Regions from separate parts of the Thioalbus denitrificans genome, predicted to be linked through region 1. Evidence: predicted binding sites of a transcription regulator. Region 1 holds the regulator's gene; each other region holds the start of a gene.
What was found. Region 1 encodes sigma-54, which starts transcription at its own class of promoters, with help from an activator protein. Its sites were predicted from a motif close to TGGCANGNTNCNTGCTT; they were not measured.
Positions count from the first base shown of each region.

Region 2: DFQ59_RS15635 (DUF3305 domain-containing protein) is a predicted target of sigma-54. The motif match lies at 2,558-2,574, and genes of this name have one in related genera.
Region 3: rsxA (electron transport complex subunit RsxA) is a predicted target of sigma-54. The motif match lies at 1,573-1,589, and genes of this name have one in related genera.
Region 4: glnA (glutamate--ammonia ligase) is a predicted target of sigma-54. The motif match lies at 2,313-2,329, and genes of this name have one in related genera.

Region 1 is NZ_QPJY01000003.1:51,507-57,038, reverse strand. It holds gene hprK (HPr(Ser) kinase/phosphatase) at 1-278, opposite strand, end outside; gene ptsN (PTS IIA-like nitrogen regulatory protein PtsN) at 244-741, opposite strand; gene hpf (ribosome hibernation-promoting factor, HPF/YfiA family) at 896-1,207, opposite strand; gene DFQ59_RS08535 (RNA polymerase factor sigma-54) at 1,225-2,676, opposite strand; gene lptB (LPS export ABC transporter ATP-binding protein) at 2,813-3,538, opposite strand; gene lptA (lipopolysaccharide transport periplasmic protein LptA) at 3,535-4,050, opposite strand; gene lptC (LPS export ABC transporter periplasmic protein LptC) at 4,301-4,906, opposite strand; gene kdsC (3-deoxy-manno-octulosonate-8-phosphatase KdsC) at 4,914-5,435, opposite strand.
Region 2 is NZ_QPJY01000009.1:107,865-113,396, forward strand. It holds gene DFQ59_RS15615 (aldehyde ferredoxin oxidoreductase family protein) at 1-208, shown strand, start outside; gene DFQ59_RS15620 (NAD(P)/FAD-dependent oxidoreductase) at 287-1,558, shown strand; gene DFQ59_RS15625 (MoaD/ThiS family protein) at 1,555-1,803, shown strand; gene DFQ59_RS15630 (hypothetical protein) at 1,804-2,088, shown strand; gene DFQ59_RS15635 (DUF3305 domain-containing protein) at 2,606-3,124, shown strand; gene DFQ59_RS15640 (DUF3306 domain-containing protein) at 3,114-3,668, shown strand; gene DFQ59_RS15645 (4Fe-4S binding protein) at 3,658-5,361, shown strand.
Region 3 is NZ_QPJY01000002.1:376,934-382,465, reverse strand. It holds gene nifL (nitrogen fixation negative regulator NifL) at 1-1,310, opposite strand, end outside; gene rsxA (electron transport complex subunit RsxA) at 1,625-2,206, shown strand; gene DFQ59_RS06205 (RnfABCDGE type electron transport complex subunit B) at 2,260-2,793, shown strand; gene rsxC (electron transport complex subunit RsxC) at 2,822-4,288, shown strand; gene DFQ59_RS06195 (RnfABCDGE type electron transport complex subunit D) at 4,285-5,379, shown strand; gene rsxG (electron transport complex subunit RsxG) at 5,372-5,532, shown strand, end outside.
Region 4 is NZ_QPJY01000001.1:561,149-566,680, forward strand. It holds gene DFQ59_RS02650 (tRNA (5-methylaminomethyl-2-thiouridylate)-methyltransferase) at 1-643, shown strand, start outside; gene DFQ59_RS02655 (sulfurtransferase TusA family protein) at 794-1,030, shown strand; gene DFQ59_RS02660 (cation diffusion facilitator family transporter) at 1,027-2,202, shown strand; gene glnA (glutamate--ammonia ligase) at 2,401-3,810, shown strand; gene DFQ59_RS02670 (DUF4124 domain-containing protein) at 4,000-4,647, shown strand; gene glnL (nitrogen regulation protein NR(II)) at 4,864-5,532, shown strand, end outside.

The DNA.
Region 1 (5,532 bases):
GGGGGCGCGCCGTCCCCCGTCAGGATGGCGAGGACCGCCGGTGCCGCGAACGGATCCCGGGCCGGATCCGCCTCCCGCTCCAGCCACGCCAGCTCGGCGTCGGTCAGCAGGGGAATCGCGTGGGGATGTATCGGGTTGTAGAAGCCCGCGAGCCCGGTCACGGGGAGATCCGGGAGGCTCAGGGAACGTTCGCCGCCGGCCTGGCCGGCAATCCAGGTGAGGCAGAGATTCTCCTGCTGGACTTCAAACAGGTTTTGTATGCTGATCGTCCGGGGCATCCGTTTCGGCGGCCTCGTAACTCAGGATCGTCTGGAGCAGCGCTGCCGCGTCGGGTGCCTCGCGCAGCCGTTGCCGGGCCTCTTCGTCGCTGAACAGCTGGGCCAGCCGTGCCAGGACCTCGAGGTGCTCCTCGGTGGCGTTCTCGGGCACCAGCAGCGCGAACAGCAGGTCCACCGGCTTGTCGTCGATGGCGTCGAAGTCGATGGGCTCCTGCAGGTGCGCCAGCGCGCCGATGACGTGGTCGCTGTTCTTCAGCCGTCCGTGGGGAATGGCGATACCGTGGCCGATGCCGGTGCTGCCGAGGCGCTCGCGGGCGATGAGGCTCTCGAACACCTCGGTGGGGTCCAGCTCCGGCTCGTCAGTCGCCGCCAGGCCGCCGAGGAATTCCAGCGCGCGCTTCTTGCTGCCGGCGATGACGTCGGTCGCGGTGCGTTCGAGGGTCAGGATGTCACGCAGGTGCATGGTGATTCGTCACTGTGCGGGGCGATCCGTTCGATTTCAATCGTCTGGCGTCTCTCACTGGTCTCGGTCCGGGTCCGCCGCGGTTGTCGTGGGTTCGAGTCCGGGACGGGGCTGACGGGGCCGCCGGCCCCGTCAGCCCTCCCCGGTTCCGGGCTCAGGCGCGCTTGGCGCTCTCGTGGTTGTGAGCCTGGGACTTTTCCTTGTGCTTCTTCACCTGCCGGTCGAGCTTGTCCACCAGGGCATCGATGGCCGCGTACATGTCATCGTGCTCGGCGTCGGCGTACAGTTCGGCCCCGCTCAGATGGATGGTGGCCTCGGCTTTCTGCCGCAGCTTCTCCACGCCCAGGATCACGTGCACGTTGGTGATGTTGTCGAAATGGCGTTCGACCTTCTCCAGCTTCGAGTTCACATAGTCGCGCAGTGCCGGGGTGATGTCGACGTGATGACCGGTGATGTTGGTCTGCATAGCTGACTCCTTAAGCCTTATAGCAGGCGCTTTCTTTCGTTTGATGGCGGTATCGCCATGACCTCGCGGTACTTTGCGATGGTCCTGCGTGCCACATTGACTCCCTGATCAGACAGGATTTTTGCGATCTTGCTGTCGCTGAGCGGCTTGGACGGGTGCTCGGCGGCGATGAGCTTCTTGATGAGCGCCCGGATCGCCGTGGAGGAGGCCTCGCCTCCGCTCGCCGTACTGACGTGGCTGGAGAAGAAGTATTTCAGCTCAAAGATACCACGGGGGGTGAGCATGTACTTCTGGGTGGTGACCCGGGAGATGGTGGACTCGTGCATCTCCACCGCTTCGGCGATGTCGTGCAGGACGAGGGGCTTCATGGCCTCCTCGCCGTGCTCCAGGAAGCCGCGCTGGTGCTCCACGATGCAGGTGGCCACCTTCAGCAGGGTCTCGTTGCGGCTCTGGATGCTCTTCAGGAACCAGCGCGCCTCCTGCAACTGGGTGCGCAGGAAGTTGTTGTCCTGGCTGTTGTCGGCCCGGCGCACGAGGGCGGCGTAGCTGGGGTTCACGCGCAGTCGCGGGGAGGCCTCCGGGTTGAGCTCCACCAGCCAGCTGCCCCGGTGCTTGCGCACGGTGACATCCGGCACCACGTACTGGGGCTCCTCGCCGCCCACCTCGTTGCCGGGGCGGGGGTTGAGGGTCTGGATCAGCTGGATGACCTCGCGCAGCTCGTCCTCGCTGATCTTCATCCGCCGCTGGACCTGGGCGTAGTCGCGGGAGCCCAGCAGTTCCAGGTGGTTTTCCACCAGGTTCAGCGCCTCGCTGCGCCAGGGCGTGGCGGCGGGCAGCTGGCGCAGCTGCAGGGACAGGCATTCGCCCAGGTTGCGGGCGCCCACCCCGAGGGGGTCGAAGGTCTGGATGCGGTGCAGGACCGCCTCCAGCTCGTCGAGCTCCACCTCGAACTCGGGGTCGAGGCTGGCCAGGAGCTCCTCCAGCGTGGCGCCGAGGTAGCCGCGTTCGTCGATGGCGTCGATGAGCAGCCGGGCCAGTTCCAGGTCGCGGTCGTTGAAATGGGCGAGGCTGGCCTGCCAGAGGAGGTGCTCCTGGAGCGACTCGCCCCCATGGCTGACATTGGCGAACTCCTGCTCGTCACCCTCGTCGGGCCCGGAATTGCTGCTGGGCACGTCGTAGATGTCGTCCCAGGCGCTGTCCACCGGGAGGTCCGCGGGAATGTCCGCGTCGTTGCGCTCGAGGTCGAGGTCGCGGTCCTCGGCCTCGCTGCCCGACGTCGATGGCGCCTCCGCCTCACCCGACGCTTCGACCTCGTCCTCCGCCAGCTCCAGCATGGGATTGGTCTCCAGCGCCTCCTGGACCTCCATCTGCAGGTCGAGCGCTGAGAGCTGCAGCAGCTTGATGGCCTGCTGCAGCTGCGGCGTCATGGTGAGTTGCTGGCTCAGCCGGAGCTGAATGGAGGGTTTCATACGGCGCGTCGTCGTCTAGGCGTAAACGGATATCCGGTATCCGTTGTCGTTATGTCCGGATTGTAACGCAAATAACATGCCGTGCAGATAGGGGCACGGGCCGCGCGGGTATCCCCGCGACCGGGGAGGCGGGAAGTCACAGGCGGAACTCGTGGCCCAGGTAGACGTCCCGGACCTGGCTGTTGTCGAGGATTTCGGCCGGCGTGCCGTGGGCGATGCCGTTGCCGTTGCTCATGATGTAGGCGCGGTCGCAGATGCCGAGGGTCTCGCGGACGTTGTGGTCGGTAATCAGGATCCCGATGCCGCGGTCGCGCAGGTGGCTGATGATGCGCTGGATATCGAGTACCGAGAGGGGGTCCACGCCGGCGAAGGGCTCGTCCAGCAGGATGAAGCGGGGCTCGGTCGCCAGCGCCCGGGCAATCTCCACCCGCCGCCGCTCGCCGCCGGAGAGGCTGATGCCGAGATTGTCGTGGAGATGGCCCACGTGGAACTCGTGCATGAGGCTGTCGGCGAGCCGCCGGCGCTTGCCGGGCGTGAGATCCCGGCGCAGCTCCAGGATGGCCATGATGTTCTGCTCGACGGTGAGCTTGCGGAATACCGAGGCTTCCTGGGGCAGGTAGCCGATGCCGCGCCGGGCGCGAATGTGCATGGGCTCCCGGGTCAGGTCGGCTCCATCCATGGTGATGGCGCCGCTGTCGCAGCGCACCAGGCCCACGATCATGTAGAAGCAGGTGGTCTTGCCGGCGCCGTTCGGGCCCAGCAGGCCCACCACCTCGCCGCTCTCCACCCGCAGGGAGACATCGCGGACCACCTCGCGGGCGCCGTAGCGTTTGCCCAGCCCGCGGGTTTCCAGGACGCTCATTGCTTGCTGTCGCCGCCCCTGGAGGGGACGATGGTCATCTGCACCCGGCCCGGCTTGCCGCCCTCGCCGCTGCCGCCGGTGGCCAGCACCGACTCGCGCTGCAGGTCATATTCAATACGCTGCCCGCTGAACGTATTGCGCCCCTGGGTCACCTTCGCCTCGCCGATGAGCACCAGCATGCGGCTCTTGCCCTGGTATTCCAGCTTCTTCGCCTCGGCGGTCACGTCCTTGTTCCGGCCCTCGGGGCGCTGGCGGAAACGCACCGGGTTGCCGGTGGCGGTAATCTGGGACAGCTCGCCGCCGGCGGCGTGGACCACCAGCCGGTCGGCGTGCAGCTCGATGCTGCCCTGGGTCAGGACCACCCGCCCGGTATAGGTGCTGACGCCCGTGGCCTCGTTCAGCTCCGCCTGGTCGGCCTCGAGGCTGATGGGCTTGTCGCTGTCGCCGGACAGGGCCAGGGCCGCCCCCGGCAGGGCGAGGAGCAGCAGCAGTACACTGGTGTACTGCTTCACTCTTGGCGGTACATTCAGAGCCCCCCGAAAGTGCCAGGACAAGGCGCGGTGCGCAGGCAATGGCCCGGTCCTTGTCAAGCACCGCAACGCGGTCATGGTGCTTTCGGGGGGCTCCCTTCGGGCGAGCCGCTGGCCGGCCATCTGCGGCGTTGCGCTCTCTTGAAAGGACCCTGCCATTCCTGCGAGAGCGCGCCTTGCAGCTAACCGGCCAGCAACTCGCTGAACGTGCCTCCAAGAGTGAAGCAGTACACTAACGGCGGTTCGGTTCATGGGTGGCCTTCACCTTGGACTGTAGCAGCAGCCTCTCCTCCCGCAGGAAGGCCCGCATGCCGGTTGCGTTGATCATATCACCCCCGCGGGTGATGGAAACCTCGCGGTCGGTCTCCAGGTACTCCTGCTCCACCAGGACGCGCAGGTCGTGGGTGCGCAGGGTCAGGCCGGGATCGGCGGCGGTGGGCGCCTGCTCGGCCAGGACCTGCCCGGGGAGAAACACCAGTGCGCCGTCCTCGGTGACCCGTGCCCGCTCGGCGGTCACCACCCAGGGCGCACCCTGTTGGGGGTAGTGCACCAGCCGGGCCGTCTCCAGCTCCGTGCTGTCATCGTCGGGATAGTGCTGCAGGCGCTTGCCGGTCAGGCGCTGGATGGGCACCCCCTCGAGGTTCATGCGCACCGCGGAGAAGCCCTCGAACCAGTAGTCGGGATCGTGGCGCTGCACGTCCGTCCGGGTCGGCCACCAGGGTTCGTAGCGATAGGCGAACAGGCTGCTCAGCCCCGCGAGCAGGCCGAGGACGAGAAGGCCTGCGGTGGTGGGGCTGAGGCGGGGCAGGGGGAACCGGGGCATGGGGAACCGGGGCATGGGGGCCTCAGAGGTAGGCCTCGAGAATCGCCTGCAGGGTGCCCTGGGCTTCCATGATCAGTTCGCACACCTCGCGCGCGGCCCCGCGGCCGCCCGGGCTCGGGGTCTGCCAGTGGGCGTGCTTGCAGACGAAGGGGTGGGCATCGGCCACGGCCACCGCCAGCCCCACCCGCCGCATCACCGGCAGGTCGATGACATCGTCCCCCACGTAGGCCACCTCCTCCAGGGGGGTGTCCAGCCGGTCGAGCAGTTCGCCCAGGGCGTTGAGCTTGTCCTCCCGCCCCTGGTAGACGTGGTGGATGCCGAGGCTCTCCATGCGTTCCTTCACCACCCCCGAGGAGCGGCCGCTGATGATGGCGATCTCCACCCCGGTCTGGCGCAGCAGCTTCATGCCGTGTCCGTCGCGGGAGTTGAAGGCCTTGTACTCCATGCCGTTGTCGTCGAGGTAGAGGCTGCCGTCGGTCAGCACCCCGTCCACATCGAAGATGACCAGGCGGGTGCGGGCGGCGCGTTGCAGGATGTCTTGCATGGCGGTTATTGGTTTGAGGGTAGAGGGTTAAGGGTCAATGGATAAAGGTTAATGAATAAAGGATAAAGGCGGGGGTTCCGGCGGGCGGGAGTGTGCA
Region 2 (5,532 bases), on a different contig from region 1:
CATGGAGCGGCAGTTCAACCTCGCCGCCGGCTTCACCGCCAAGGACGACACCCTGCCGAAGCGCCTGCTCACCGAGCCGGCCAAGACCGGGCCGGCCAAGGGCAAGGTGAACGAGCTGCCGAAGATGCTGCCCGAGTACTACCAGCTGCGCGGCTGGGACACCGAGGGCGTGCCCACCGGCGAAACGCTGTCACGGCTGGGCCTGTGAAATCCGGTCCCGCGGGGCGCCCGCCCCGCGGGATCGGCCTCAGCCGGCTGATTCCATCGAGCACAAGGAGACGAACGGATGCGCTACCTGGTAGTCGGCGCGGGTCCGGCGGGGGTCATCGCCGCCGAGACGCTGCGCAATACGGATCCGGGGGGAGAGGTGGTGCTGGTGGGCGGGGAGCCCGAGCCCGCCTACTCCCGCATGGCCATCCCCTACTACCTGGCCGGCAGCATCGGCGAACCGGGCACCTATCTGCGCCCGGAACCCGATCATTTCAGCCGCGCGGGGATCGATTTCCGCCACGACCGGCTGCTGCGTCTCGACGCCGCCGCCGGACAGGCGCACCTGGCCAAGGGCGGCGCGACCCCCTTCGACCGGCTGCTCATCGCCACCGGCTCCAGTCCGGCGGTGCCCCCGGTGCCGGGGCTGACCCAGCCCGGCATCCACACCTGCTGGACCCTGGCCGACGCGCGGGCCATCGCCGCGGCCGCCAAGCCGGGCGCCCGGGTGGTGCTGGTGGGGGCCGGCTTCATCGGCTGCATCATCCTCGAGGCGCTGGTGGAGCGGGGCGTGCAGCTCACCGTGGTGGAACAGGCCCCGCGCATGGTGGCGCGGATGATGAACGACGTCGCCGCGGGGATGATCAAGCGGCGCTGCGAGCAGAACGGCGTGGAGGTGCTCACCGACACCCTGGTGGACGGGGTGGCCGAGCGCGGCGGCAACGGCGAGCCGTTCAAGGTCCATCTCAAGAGCGGCCGGGTCCTGGAGGCGGATCTCGTCATCACCGCCACCGGCGTGCGGCCCAACCTGGAGTTCCTTGAGGGCTCCGGCATCGAGACCGGGCAGGGCGTGCTGGTGGACGAGACCCTGCGCACCAGCGTCCCGCACGTCTACGCCGCCGGCGACGTGGCCGAGGGCCGCGACTTCTCCACCGGCGGCCAGTCGGTGCACGCCATCCAGCCCACCGCCAGCGAGCACGGCCGCATCGCCGCGCTCAACATGGCCGGGGTGGAGAGCGCCTACACCGGCAGCCTGATCATGAACGTCCTCGACACCCTCGGCCTCATCTCCAGCTCCTTCGGCCGCTGGGACGGCGTGGCGGACGGCGAGGAGGTGGCGCTGCGGGACGATGTCCGCCAGCGCTACCTGCAGCTGCAGTTCGCCGACGATGTGCTGGTGGGAGCGAACAGCGTGGGGATGACCCAGCACGTGGGGGTGCTGCGCGGCCTGATCCAGGGCCGGTTCCGGCTCGGCGTGTGGAAGCGGCGCCTGCAGGCGGATCCCACCCGGGTCATGGAGGCCTACCTCGCCTGCGCCGGCTCCCCCCTGCCCGTGGGCGGCGCGCAGTGAGGATCACCTTCAAGCTCTACGCCTCCCTGGCCGAGTACCTGCCGCCGGGGGCGCGGGATCACAAGATCGAGCTGGAAGTGCCGGAGGGATGCACCCCGATCCGGGTTCTCGAGGACCACCGGGTGCCGGACGGGCTGGTGCACCTGGTGCTGGTCAACGGCGTCTACCTGGCGCCCGCGGAGCGGAACCGGCCGCTGGCGCCGGGGGACGAACTGGCCGTGTGGCCCGCCATCGCCGGGGGGTGAGTGGCCGATCTCATCCGCGAGATGGGGCTTGATCGGGCCGAGTTCCTGCGCCTGCTCCCCGCCGCGGTGGCTCCCCGTCCCTACCGCCTGGAGGGCGATTCCATCCAGGTGGAGGATCCCGGCGGCGGCATCCGCATCCGCCTTCATCCCACCACCGAGCGCCGCATCGCCGGCCTCGGCCTGCCCGTCACCCGGGTGGAGTTCCGGTTCCAGGGCCTCGACGAGACGGCCCGCCGGTTATTCATGGAACAGTTCGAGCGCCACTTCCAGCGCGGCGGGGGGTGAAGCCCGCGGCGCACCGGGCAAAGGGTCGATAGACGGGATTTACGGGATCGAGAGGATATTTGGTGTTCCGTGTTCCGTGTTCCGTGAGTGCGTGAGTGCGTGAGTGCGTGAATGCATGAATGCGTGAATGCGTGAGTGCGTGAGTGCGTGAATGCGTGAATGCGTGAATGCGTGAATGCGTGAATGCGTGAATGCGTGAATGCGTGAATGCGTGAATGCGTGAGTGCGTGATGCGTGTGTTGTAGGGCCGAATTCATTCGGCCGGGCAGGGCATCGAACTCCGGCATCCGTTGCCTGGGAGTGCATTCGTTTCAACCTTCCCCATGCCTCCGTGTCCCTCCGTCACCCGACGGACAGATTGACGCGCCGGACCCGTGACTGGGTCATTCTGACCCACGAACGGGCTTTTCGCCTGGCCCCTTTGTTCCCTAATCCCCGCCCTGTCGCCGCTCCGCTCCCTCACGCCGGCTGGCATGACTATTGCCCCACTCTCCGGGAGGAAACCCGGAGGTGTGTCATGGCCGATCCCCTATTGGACAGCGTCGATGCCTTCGACGAACAGGATGTACTGCCCCTGGCGGTGGTGCTGGTCCGGCGACCTTCCCGGAGCCGCTGGCAGAGCCACAGCTGGACGGTGACCGGCGTGGTGGCGGGCGAGGTGGCCGCCACCCTGGGGCGGGATCGCCTCTGCGTCCACAACGCGCCGGAGGAGACCCGTTACCTGTGCGGCGGGCTGAATCTCGAGCTGCACGAGGATGAAGGCGAGAGTTACCACCACAACCTCACCACCGACGCCCCCGCCGTATTCGTCATCTCCCGGGCGGACGGGAACGGCGAGCCGCGGCCGTTCCTGGCCACGGTCAGCTACGCCGAGGCCTCCGCCTACCTGGAGGGCGACGCCGAGGTGCAGCCGGTGCCCATGCCCCCCGAGATCTATCGCTGGGTGGAGGCCTACGTGGTGCACAACTACGTGCCGCAGGAACGCAAGAAGCGCAAGCGCCAGGACTGGTTCCGGGAGGATGCCCGTGAAGGATGAGCCCGGGACGGTGACCGGTCCGCCCGCGGAGGGGGATTTCCTCGACCGCTGGTCGCGGCGCAAGCTCGCCGCCGCCCGGCCGTCGCCGGAGCCGGCGGCGCCGGCGAGTCCACCGGGGGAACCGGGCGCGGAGGGAGCGACGGCGGGCGGCGAGGCCGGACTGCCGCCGCTCGAGTCCCTGGATGCCGACAGCGACTACCGGGGCTTCCTGTCGCCCGAGGTGGACGAAGTGCTGCGCCGGGTGGCGCTGCGGCGGCTGTTCCATCTGCCGGCCTTCAATGTCACCGACGGGCTCGACGACTACGCCGAGGACTTCACCCAGTTCGCGCCTCTCGGGGACACCGTCACCCACGAGATGCGCCGGATGCTGGAGCGTGAAGCGGAGCGCGCGGCCGCCGCGGAGCACGCCGGGCGCGCCGGCGTCGCGGATGGGTTGCCGCCCGAGCCCGCAGCGGGCGAAGCGGTACCAGCCCCGGATCCGGTAAGCGGCACAGGCCCTGCCGACACCGACCACGAAGAGGACGAGACCCAGGATGCTGTCTGACAACCCCCTGAACCAGCTGCTCACCCGCACCGGCCCCGAGGGGCAGGCCCGTCACGCCGCCCTGGCGGCCGCCGCCGCACGCCTGGAGCGCGCCGCGCCCACTGCCCTGGTGGGGTACGCCTCCCGCGGCGCCGTGCTCATCATCGGCCCGGAAGCGGAGGCCCTGGACGCGGCCGGGCGGCTTGCCGGCCTGCCCCGACGGGTGGTCCTGGCAACCGAGCCCGCCACGGAGGCCGGCGGCGCGCCGGAAGCGGTCATCTGCCTGCACGGCCGGCTGGCCGGGCTGGCCGGCCACCTGGGCGGGTTCTCCGCCACGGCCGAGACCACCGCCGGGGTGCAGGACCTGACCGCGGTGCTGGACGACGGCCACAATGCCTTCGACCTGGTCCTGGATCTGCAGCCGGAGCCGGCGCTGGCGGGCCGGGTGGCGCCCCCCGGCTACTACGCGCCCGCCACCGGCGCCACCACCCTGGAGGCGGCCCTGGAGGAGCTGCCCGGGCTCGTCGGGGAGTTCGAGAAGCCCACCTATTTCCACTACGATCCGGACCTCTGCGCCCATGGACGACGCGGCGTCACCGCCTGTACCCGCTGCATCGACGCCTGCCCCACGCGGGCCATCACCTCCCTGGGGGACCAGGTGGCGGTGGACCCCCATCTCTGCCAGGGCTTCGGCAGCTGCGCCAGCGCCTGTCCCAGCGGCGCCATCCGCTATTCGCAGCCCTCGCTGCAGGATTCCCTCGAGGCCCTGCGCGCCCTGCTGTGGGCCTACCGCGAGGCGGGCGGCGCAACTCCACGCCTGTTGATCCACGACCGTGGCGAGGGGCTGGAGTGGCTCACCGCCAGGGCGACCGGGCTTCCCGAGTCGGTGGTGCCGTTTGTTGTGGAGGAGGCGGGCAGCCTGGGGCTGGAGGCCTGGCTGGGCGCCCTGGCCTATGGCGCGGCCGAGGTGATGGTTCTGTTCACTCCCGCGACCGCCCCCCTGGTGCGGGCCGAGATGGAGCGGCAGGTGGGAGTGGCCGGGGCGCTGCTGGAGGGCATGGGGCACGGCGCCGAACGGGTGCGGACCATCACCGCCGCCAGCGCGGAGGGCCTGGTGGCGGCGCTGGGGGAAGGGGCCGCCATGGCGCCGGTCTCCGCGGCCGCCTACCGGGGCACCAACAGCAAGCGCGAAATGGCCTTCTGGGCCCTGGACCATCTCCATGGGAACGCGCCGGAGCCGCGGCCGCTGACAAGCCTGCCGGCCGGCGCCCCGTTCGGCACCGCCCAGGTGGATGCCCAGAGCTGCACCCTGTGCCTGTCCTGCGTCGGCGTCTGCCCCGGCCGCGCGCTCCAGGACGGCTACGACCGGCCGCAACTCAATTTCATCGAGGCCAACTGCCTGCAGTGCGGGATGTGTACCCGGGTCTGCCCCGAGGACGCCATCTGGATCTCGCCCCGCCTGCTGTTCGATCCCCAGGCCCGGGCGCGGCCGCGCGTGCTGCACGAGGAGGAGCCCTTCCACTGCGTCGGCTGCGGCAAGCCCTTCGCCACCCGCAAGGTGGTGGACCGCATGACCGAGAAGCTGCGCGGGCACTGGATGTACCAGGACGGCCGCGCCATGGCCCGCCTGCAGATGTGCGAGGACTGCCGGGTGCGCAGCCTGTTCGAGGAGCAGGGGGGGCAGTTCATCACCCCCGGCAGCCCGTCGGCCTGAAGCAAGGGGCAGCCCTGCCCTTGACCCGCAAGTCGGCCAGCAGCGAGTCGCTGGGCGGTCAGGCCCAAGGCGCAACCTCGCCGGGGCAGTTGTTCTGCCTCACGAGGATGCAACGTCGCGGATGGCCGTCCAGCCCCCAAAATGGCGCAGGACGGGACATTTTGTCCGCCA
Region 3 (5,532 bases), on a different contig from region 1:
CTGAACAGGGTGCGCAGGGGCTGTTCGGCGCCGAGGACCCGGGGCAGGACCGGCGTCGGGTGCCAGTCCACCAGGATGCCGTTTGCCAGCAGCCGCTCGGTGCTGATGGAGAGCACATCACGGATGATCTGGTTGATGCTGACCGGGATGCGGGGCTCCGGCTGTTCCGCCGGCTGTGCCGCCCGCAGCGTCTCCAGGGCCTCCTCGCCGGTGCTGCGCAGTTCGTTGAGCAGCGCCCGTACCGATGCGAACTCCTCGCCCCGCCGCTCCAGCATCGCCGCGGCCGCAGTGGCCACGTTAATCGGACCCTGCAGCTTGAACAGGGCGCCGGAGAGCGTCTCGCGGATGCCCTGCGCCAGCTGCCGTTCCGCCATCAGGGCCCGTACGGCGTTCATCCGTGTCTGTTCCTGCTGGCGCTTGAGCTCGGTTATCTCCGTGGCGACGAAGAGCAGGAACTGCTCGGTGCGGGTCTCGAAGTAGCTGTCCACCTGCAGATCCAGCTCGCCGACCCAGGTGCCGGAGCAGGAGAACCAGCGCGGCGCGCCACCCTGGCCCGGGTCGTATTCCACCGCCACGTCCGTGAAGCCCGTCCGCTGTGCCGCCTGCCGGGCCAGTGTCTCCGGCGTGAAGTCCGGGACCGCCGCCAGCAGTTTCAGTGCCGGCTCGAGGCCGTGCATGTCTCCCAGTAGCCGCTTGTAGGCCTCGTTGACCCGCACCACCGAACCATCCGTCGCAAGCAGTGCGATGGCCATCGGGGCGGCATCCACCACCGACTCGATGAGCGCCTTCTGGTTGTGCACCCGGAGCTCCAGGCGATGGAGTTCGGTCACGTCGCGGTGGATGCCCACGAAGTAATCGATATGGCCGGACCGGTCCACGACCGGGGCGATGGTGAGCTCCGCCAGGTAGGGCGTTCCATCCTTGCGCCGGTTCACCAGCGTCCCGGACCAGGCCTGCAGGGACATGAGGCTGGTCCACAGGGCGTCGTAGACATCCCGCGGCGTGGCCCGGTTGGAGAGGATCGACTCGTTCATGCCGATCACCTCGTCGGCGCTGTAGCCGGTGACCCGCTCGAAAGCCGGGTTGGCGTAGATGATATTGGCGCGCGGGTCCGTGATGGAGATGGCCACCGGGGACTGCTCCACGGTCTGCAGGAAGACCTGCGGCGGCAAAGGCACCGGGCCGATATCGAGCGCCTCCCGGAGGGTGTCGATTACCTCTGCCGGCGTGCCCGCCGGCGGTGAGGACAGGAATCGGTCCAGCGCAACGCTCAGCCGTCTGTTGTCGGTAGGGGGTGACTCTCGTTTCATCACCTGACTTCCTCTTGGCAATTACCACACTTTCCCTGCAACTACTGTGCCCGGATCCGCGTGCATGGGGTTGCATGGGTGCCGGAGCCGGCGCTTCCGCGCCAACCCGCTGTCGCACAAGGGGCCTCTGTCGACTTTGCAACATTGCCCCGCCCTACTCCGGTGGGCTGTCGGCTTCCCAACACCCGGACGTGTGCGCCGGAAGCGGGCATATCCTTCGCGGCGCGCACAGTTATGGCGCCCGGGACCGGGGGATGGCCGCTGGCATGCAAGATGCATTTCCAGGCCAGGAGGGTTCATTCATGACCGACGGAATCACGCACTACCTGCTGCTCATCCTCGGCACGGCGCTGGTGAACAACGTGGTGCTGGTGAAGTTTCTCGGCCTGTGCCCGTTCATGGGCGTGTCGAACAAGATCGACACGGCCATCGGCATGGGCATGGCCACCACCTTCGTGATGACCATGGCGGCGGTGGCGAGCTGGCTGCTGGAACGGCTGGTGCTGGTGCCCTACGACCTGGGTTTCCTGCGCATCCTCACCTTCATTCTGCTGATAGCCGCGGTGGTGCAGTTCACGGAGATGGTGGTCAAGCGCGTCTCGCCGGTGCTGCACCAGATGCTGGGCATCTTTCTGCCGCTCATCACCACCAACTGCGCGGTGCTCGGCGTGGCCCTGCTCAACGTGCAGCAGGGCCACGGTTTCGCCGAGAGCGTGCTCTACGGTTTCAGTTCGGCCATGGGCTTCACCCTGGTGATGGTGATCTTCGCCGGACTGCGGGAGCGCCTCGCCCGGGCGGAGGTGCCCGAGGCCTTCGCCGGCGCGCCCATAGGATTCGTGGCGGCCGGCCTGCTGTCCCTCGCCTTCATGGGCTTCTCCGGCCTGGCGACGCAGTAGGAACGGGTGGGCGGCCGGGCGGGTCCGGCCTGCACAGAAGGAGTTGATACGGCATGTTGATCGCGATTTTCAGTCTCTCGGCCCTGGGGCTGGTGCTGGGCCTGCTGCTCGGCACCGCGGCGCGTTTCCTGAAGGTGGAGGGCAATGCCCTGGCCGGGGAGATCGAGGCGCTGCTTCCGGGCTCCCAGTGCGGTCAGTGCGGCTATCCCGGATGCGGGCCGGCCGCCGAGGCGCTGGCCTCCGGGGCCGCGCCGGTCACGGTCTGCCCCCCGGGCGGCCGGGCGCTGGCCGAAGCCCTGGCGGCGAAGCTCGGCGTGAGCGCCGACCTCTCCGGGGTGGAGGACCGGGCGCCCATGCTGGCCTTCATCAACGAGGCCCTGTGCGTGGGCTGCACCCGCTGCTTCAAGCGCTGCCCCACCGACGCCATCCTGGGGGCGTCGCGGCAGATCCACGCCGTTCTCACCGAGGCCTGCACCGGCTGCGGGAAGTGCGTCGATATCTGTCCCACGGAGTGCGTGGAGATGCACGAGGTCCGTCCCACGCTGCAGACATGGTACTGGCCCAGGCCGGTGCCGGTGGGCGCATGAACAGGCGGATGAGACGGGGGTGTCGGCCATGAAACTGTTCAGGATTCGCGGCGGTGTCCATCCCGAGGAGCGCAAGGAGGCCACCGCGCAGCGCCCCATCGAGGCGGTGCCGTTGCCCGCGCTCCTGCGCATACCGCTGCAGCAGCACATCGGGGCTCCCGCCGAGCCGGTGGTCCGGATGGGCGAGCGGGTGCTGAAAGGCCAGTTGCTGGCCAACAGCCAGGGGATGATTTCGGCCCCCGTCCACGCCCCCACTTCCGGGCGCATCGTCCGCATCGGCGGCTACACCGCGCCCCACCCCTCGGGTCTGCCGGTCCGTACCATCACCCTGGAGCCGGACGGAAAGGATCAATGGATCGGGCTGGAGGGCGTGGACGATCCCTTCGCCCTGGAGCCGGAGGCCATCTCCGCCCGGGTGGCGGCCGCGGGCATCGTCGGCATGGGCGGCGCCACCTTCCCCGCCGCGGTGAAGCTGAACCTGCGCCGACGCTACCGGCTGCGGCTGCTGGTCATCAACGGCGCCGAGTGCGAGCCCTATCTCACCTGCGATGACCGGCTGATGCAGGAACAGGCCGCCGAGGTGGTGGACGGTATCCGCATCATGGCCCATGCCCTCGGCGTCACGCGGGCACTGGTGGCCATCGAGGACAACAAGCCGCGGGCGCAGGAAGCCATGCGCATGGCCTGCCAGGGCGATCCGGTGGTCTCGGTGGCGGGCGTCCCCACCCGTTATCCCATGGGCTCGGAGAAGCACCTCGTACAGGCGCTGACCGGCCTGGAAACCCCGGCCCGCGGTCTCACCGCCGACATCGGCGTGGTGGTGCACAATGCCGCCACGGCCTTCGCGGTGCACGAGGCCATACGCTTCGGGAAACCGCTGCTGGAGCGCGTGGTCACGGTTTCCGGCGGGGCGGTGCGCACACCGCGCAACCTGCGCACCCTGCTGGGCACACCCGTGGAGCACCTGCTGAAGCTCTGCGGCGGCACCACGGCGGAGCCGGAGCGGCTGCTGAGCGGCGGCCCCATGATGGGCCAGGTTCTTCCCTCGGTCCGGGTGCCGGTGGTGAAGGGTTGCAACGGCATTCTCGCCCTCACCCCCGACGAGGTGCGCAGCGAGCGGGCGATGCCCTGCATCCGTTGCGCGAGCTGTGTCGGGGCCTGTCCCTGCGGACTGGTGCCCCTGGAGATGGCCGCCTACATCCGGGCCGGCGACCTCGAGGGCGCGGCCCGCTTCGGCCTGGCCGACTGCATCGCCTGCGGCTCCTGCTCCTATGTCTGTCCCTCCCGCATCCCCCTGGTGCAGTACTTCAACCACGCCAAGGGCGAGGTGGCCGCGCGTGAGCGCGCCCGGGTCAAGCAGGAGGAGACGAGGCGGCTCGCGGCCCAGAAGAGCGAGCGGCTGGAACGCATGGCCCAGGCCAAGCGCGAGGCACTGGCCCGGCGCAAGGCCGAAATGGCGGCCAGGAAACAGGCAGAGGCGGAGGCCCGCGCATGAAGAACCCGATACCCCATCCCGGACCCCACGCCCATGCCGGCAACACCGTTCGCCGCACCATGGTGCTGGTGATGCCGGCCCTGCTGCCGGCCACCGTCTACGGCGTGCTGCTGTTCGGCTGGCCGGCCCTCTACCTGCTGCTGGTCACCGTGGCGAGCGCCCTGGTGGCGGAAGCCGTCAGCCTGCGCATTGCCGGCCGCCCGGTGATGCCCTTCGTCACCGACGGCTCGGCGCTGCTCACCGGCTGGCTGCTGGCGCTCACCCTGCCGCCCTGGGCGCCCTGGTGGATCGGCGTGGCGGGCGCGATCATCGCCATCGTCCCCGCCAAACAGGTGTTCGGCGGTATCGGCCAGAATCCCTTCAACCCCGCCATGGTGGCCCGCGTCGCCCTGCTGATCTCCTTCCCGCTGGAGATGACCACCTTCGTGGCGCCCCAGCCGCTCTGGAGCGGACAGGGCCCCGGCCTGCTGGCCGCCCTGGATGTCACCTTCGGCTCCGGCGGGTCCCTCGACGCAGTGAGCAGCGCCACCGTGCTCGGCCACGTGAAGACCGAGCTGGGGCGGGGCGTGGCCCTGGATGCCGCCCAGGCCGGCACCTGGGGCGCCGGCGCCCTGGCCCTCGGCGGCGTGGCCGGCAGCCTGGGCGAGACCTCGGCGCTGCTGATCCTGGCCGGCGGCCTGTTTCTCCTGGTGCGGAGAGTCATCAGCTGGCACATCCCCGTCGCCATGCTCGCCACCCTGGCGCTGCTGGCCGCCGTGGCCCATGGCCTGGCTCCGGACCGCTTTGCCGGCGCCGGACACCACCTGCTGGCGGGGGCCACCCTCCTCGGGGCGTTCTTCATCGCCACCGACCTGGTCACCTCCCCCGTCACCCGCCGGGGGCAGATCATCTACGGTGCCGGCTGCGGCCTGCTGGTCTTCGTCATCCGCACCTGGGCCGGCTACCCGGAGGGCATGGCCTTCGCGGTGATGCTGATGAACAGCATGACGCCGCTCATCGATCACTACCTCCGCCCGCGCATCTACGGCCGCGACCGGCGCGGGGAGCCGCTGGTGGTGGCGGATGCCGCCGGGAGGGCGAGCCATGACTGAGACCGTGCTCAGCGGCTGGCGCAGCCGCATTCCCTACCAGTCCGGGCTGCTGGGGCTGGTCTCCACCCTGGCCGCGGCACTGCTGGTGGGCGCCAACCTGGTCACCCGCGAACCCATCGCCCAGCGCGAGGCGGAGGACCTGCGCGCCTCCCT
Region 4 (5,532 bases), on a different contig from region 1:
CCAGCGCGCCGACACCATGCCGGTGGTGGCCCGGGAGTCGGGCGCGGAGGATCGGCTGCTGCGGCCCCTGTGCGCGAAAAACCTGCCGCCCACGCTGCCGGAGCGGGAGGGGTGGGTGGACCGCGAGCGGCTCCACGACTTCTCCGGCCGTTCGCGCAAGCCGCAGATGGCGCTGGCCGCGGCGCTGGGGCTGGAGGAGTACGCCCAGCCGGCCGGCGGCTGCTGTTTCCTGACCGACGAGCACTACTCCGCCAAGCTCGCCGATCTCTGGCGCGCGCGCGGCGAACGGGACTACGATCTCGACGACATCATGCTGCTCAAGGTGGGGCGGCATCTCCGGCCGCGCCCCCATTTCAAGCTCATCATCGGCCGCGAGGAGGGAGAGAACAATTTCCTCGAGGGCTACCGCCGCCGGTTCATCCACCTGCGTACCCTGGGCCATACCGGCCCCCTGGTGCTGGTGGACGGCAGGGTGGACCGCGACGACCTGGAACTGGCCGCCCGCATCGCCGCCCGCTACGGCCAGGGCCGCAGCGCGGCGGCGGTGGAGGTGCAGGTGGAGGATCCCGGGGGGGTGCTCAGCACCATCCTGACCGTCGCGCCCCTGCCGCCCCACGAGGTGGCGGAGTCCTGGCACGTGTGAGGGGGCGCCCGGGCTCCGCCGTCCCCGTGGTTCGCCGCCGGGGCCCGGCGGGATGGCGGGCAGGGCACGGCAACAACAAAATTCAGCGCAACGGCGCAATCTGTGGATAATACTGTCTCCGTGTCACCATTCGCGGTCCAGGAACAACCCGTGAGCCGCCATCAGCTCGATGCCCGCAATCTGCTCTGTCCCATGCCCGTGATCCGCACCCAGGACCGCGTGGCGACACTGGCCCCCGGCGACATGCTGGAGGTGTTCTGCACCGACCCCGGCGCCCTCAACGACATCCCCGCCTGGTGCCGCCTGAACGGCCACCGCGTGCTGGAGACCCGGCGCGACGGGCGCGACGTCGTCCTGGTGGTGGAAGTGGGGGGGGAGGAGCGGTGACCGAAGCCCACGCCGGTGACCTGGCGGCCGAGTTCAACGTCGGCGACGCGCGCTACCGGGAGGCCAAGCGGGTCACCCTGGTGGGTGCGGTGGTCAACCTGGTGCTCTCCGGGGTGAAGATCCTGGTGGGTTGGCTGGGCCATTCCCAGTCGCTGGTGGCCGACGGCATCCACTCCCTCTCCGATCTGGCCACCGACGTGCTGGTGCTGTGGGCGGCCAAGCATGGCAGCCGGGACGCGGACGCGGAGCACCCCTACGGCCACGGACGCATCGAGACCCTGGCCACGGTGGTGCTCGGCATCTTCCTGCTGGCGGTGGGCGCGGGCATCGGCATCGATGCCTCCCGCCGCCTGTTCCACACCGAACTGCTGCTGACCCCGGGCTGGCTGGCCCTGGCGGCGGCGGCGGCCTCGGTGCTGCTCAAGGAGGCCCTCTACCACTACACCCTGCGCGCGGCCAGGCGCCTGCGCTCCAACATGCTGCGGGCCAACGCCTGGCACCATCGGACCGACTCCATCTCCTCGGTGGTAGTGATCGTGGGCATCGCGGGCACCATGGCGGGGCTCCCCTACCTGGACGCCATCGCCGCTGTCGGCGTGGCGCTGATGATCGTCAAGATCGGCTGGGATCTCGCCTGGCACAGCGTCCACGAGCTCATCGATACCGCGCTCGAGCAGGAACGGGTCGATCACATCCGCGAAAAGATCCTGTCGGTGGATGGTGTGCGCGCGGTGCATCAGCTGCGCACCCGGCGCCACGGCGGCCAGGCGCTGGTGGACGTGCACCTGCAGGTGGATCCGCGGCTCAGCGTCTCCGAGGGGCACCGCATCGGGGAGCGGGTCCTCGAGCGGCTCCATGCCGAGGTGGAGGAGGTGAGCGACGTGGTGGTCCACGTGGATCCCGAGGACGACGAAAGCTCGCGGCCCAGCAGCAACCTGCCGCTGCGCGGCCCGGTCCTGGAGCGCCTGCGGCAGCACTGGAAGGCGATCGAGGGGGCCGACCAGGTGCGGCATGTGACACTCCACTACCTGGATGGCGCCATCCATGTGGAAGCCTGGGTGCCCCTTGACGGCCTGGTGGATCTCGAGGCCGGGCGGCAGTTGTCGCGGCGCCTGGCGGAGACCGCAGCCGGTGACCCGGATGTGGCGGAAGTGAAGGTCTTGTATTACTAGTTGCACCATATTGGTGCCTGCGGGACAAGTGTGCACCAAAAGAGGGCGTGCTTGTTCCGCGGGATAGACGGAACCGCCTGATTTCCGTGGATTCCCCGGCTTTCAGGCAGTGGCACAGCAATTGCACCTTTCCCGGCGGGTTTTTTTCAGGGCGGGTGCCCCGGCAGTCCGAAACGCAATTTCCGGAGGAAACAACAGATGTCCGCAGCGAAAGTGCTCAAGATGATGAAAGACAACGAGGTGAAGTTCGTCGACCTGCGCTTCACCGACTCCCGGGGCAAGGAGCAGCACGTGACGCTGCCCGCCAGCGAAATCAACAACGCCTTCTTCAAGGACGGCAAGATGTTCGACGGCTCCTCCATCGCCGGCTGGAAGGGCATCCACGAGTCCGACATGGTGCTCATGCCCGACGCCGACACCGCGGTGATGGACCCCTTCACCGACGAGCCGAACATGATCCTGCGCTGCGACATCCTCGAGCCCAGCACCATGAAGGGCTACGAGCGTGACCCCCGCTCCGTGGCCCGCCGCGCCGAGGAGTACCTGAAGTCCACCGGCATCGCCGACTCCGCCCTGTTCGGCCCCGAGAACGAGTTCTTCATCCTCGACGACGTGCGCTGGGGCGTGACCATGGAGGGAGCCTTCTACAAGGTCGACTCCGACGAGGCCCACTGGAACTCCGAGCGCGTGTTCGAGGGCGGCAACATCGGTCACCGTCCCAGCATCAAGGGCGGCTACTTCCCGGTGCCCCCGGTGGACTCCCTGAACGACATCCGCGCCGCCATGTGCCTGGCCATGGAGGAGATGGGCCTCGTGGTCGAGGTGCACCACCACGAGGTGGCCACCGCCGGCCAGTGCGAGATCGGCGTGGGCGCCAATACCCTGGTGAAGAAGGCCGACGAGGTGCAGATCCTGAAGTACGTGGTCTGGAACGTGGCCCACGCCTACGGCAAGACCGCCACCTTCATGCCCAAGCCGCTGGTGGGTGACAACGGCAGCGGCATGCACGTGCACATGTCGCTGGCGAAGGCCGGCAAGAACATCTTCGCCGGCAACAAGTACGGCGGCCTGTCCGAGATGGCGCTCTACTACATCGGCGGCATCATCAAGCACGCCCGGGCCCTGAACGCCTTCACCAACGCCTCCACCAACAGCTACAAGCGCCTGGTGCCCGGCTTCGAGGCGCCGGTGATGCTGGCCTACTCCGCCCGCAACCGCTCCGCCTCCATCCGCATCCCGCACGTGAGCAACCCGAAGGCCCGCCGCATCGAGGTGCGCTTCCCCGACTCCACCGCGAACCCCTACCTCTCCTTCGCCGCCATGATGATGGCCGGCCTGGACGGCATCCAGAACAAGATCCACCCGGGCGACGCCATGGACAAGGACCTCTACGACCTGCCGGCGGAAGAGGCCAAGGCCATCCCCACCGTCTGCCACGCCCTGGATCAGGCGCTGGCGGCACTGGACGAGGATCGCAAGTTCCTCACCCAGGGCGGCGTGTTCACCGACGACATGATCGACGGCTACATCGGCCTGAAGATGTCCGAGGTGACCCGCCTGCGCATGACCACCCACCCGGTGGAGTTCGATCTCTACTACAGCCTGTAAGGCGTTCCCGCCCCGAGGCAGAAGACGCCCCCGCAAGGGGGCGTTTTTTTTTGCGGCCGGCGAGGGCCGGTTGCCGCGCCGGCAATGCCGACCCGGCGGCCCACGGGCGTGCCGGGGTTGCGCTGCCCGGCCCGGGGGCTGTACAAAAGACGGACAATCAGTCGACGCGGCGGGAGCCGGGGAGAGCCAATGCACAGGTGGATCATCATCGGGCTGCTTTGCCTGGCCACCGCCGCCCAGGGGGCGGTCTACCGCTGGGTGGACAAGGACGGCAACGTGGTCTTCTCCGACCGCCCGCAACCGGGCGCGGAGGAGGTGCGGGTGCCGACCCCCAGTCTCTACGAGGCGCCGCGCCTGCCCGCGCCGGCCGGGAGCGCGCCGTCCGCCGCGCCCCGCGGGCCCCGCTACGGCAGGGTGACGGTGACCCTGCCGGAGAATGACGCCACCATCCGCGACAACACCGGCCAGGTGCGGGTCGAGGTGCAGGTCGTTCCCACCCTGGACAGCCGGGCCGGGGATCGGGTGGTCATCCTCCTCGACGACCGGGTCCAGGGCGGCCCGCTCGCCACCACCCGGCTCACGCTGGCGGGCGTGGACCGTGGCACCCACACCCTGCAGGCGCGGGTGGTGGATGCCAACGGCGACGAACTGCTGGCCAGCGATCCGGTCACCTTCCACATGCACCAGGCCTCGGTGCTGTTCCGTCAGGGTGACGGAAACGGCGGCGATTCCGGCGGCGGCGATTCCGGCGGCGGCGACTCTGGCGGCGGCGACTCCGGCGGCGGCGACTCCGGCGGCGGTGCCGATGGTGGTTCCACCGGCGACGGCGGGACCTGACGTTCCACCGCCATTTCCGGGCGCACACACCCACCCAGACCCCTCGCGCACCATATTGGTGCGCGAGGGGTCTCTCCGATAGACTCCCCTGCAGACCCTGGCGTTCGCCGCCTGACGCTAAGCCACTCCCGGTGAACGGCTTTCATGCCCCATGACGGGGCGGTGACACGGACTGGTCCGCTCTTTGCTAGGGAAAGAGCACGAATCTGCGTGGGAGTGCCCTGCTTGGCCCGTCTGCACCAGCATATCCTGGACAACCTCACCACGGCCGTGGTCCTGCTGGGCGAGGATCTGCGGCTGCGGTACATGAACCCGGCCGCCGAGGAGCTCTTCGACGTCAGCGTCGGGCGCATGCTCGGCCGCCCGGTGGAAGACCTGTTCTGGAACGCCGAACTGACCCCGGAGACGCTCCGGCAGGCGCTGCGCTCCGGGCATCCGTTCACCGATCGGGAGCTGGCGCTGGAACTGCCGGGACGACGCCAGGTGACGGTCGGATGCACCGTCACACCGCTGCTGACTCCCGGCGCGCCGGTGGAGCTGCTGGTGGAGATGGAACGGGTGGACCGGCACCTGCGCATCGCCCGCGAGGAGACGCTGATTGCCCAGCAGCAGGCCGCCCGGCTGCTGGTGCGGGGCCTGGCCCACGAGGTCAAGAACCCCCTCGGTGGGCTGCGCGGGGCGGCCCAGCTGCTGGAGCGGGAGCTGCACGACCCGGCGCTGAAGGAGTACACCGGCATCATCATCGGCGAGGCGGATCGCCTGCAGGAGCTGGTGGACCGCCTGCTCGGACCCCACAGCCTGCCGCGGAAGCGTTCCATCAACATCCACGAGGTACTGGAGCGCGTGCGGACGCTGGTGCTGGCGGAGTCGCCGGAATCCCTGTCC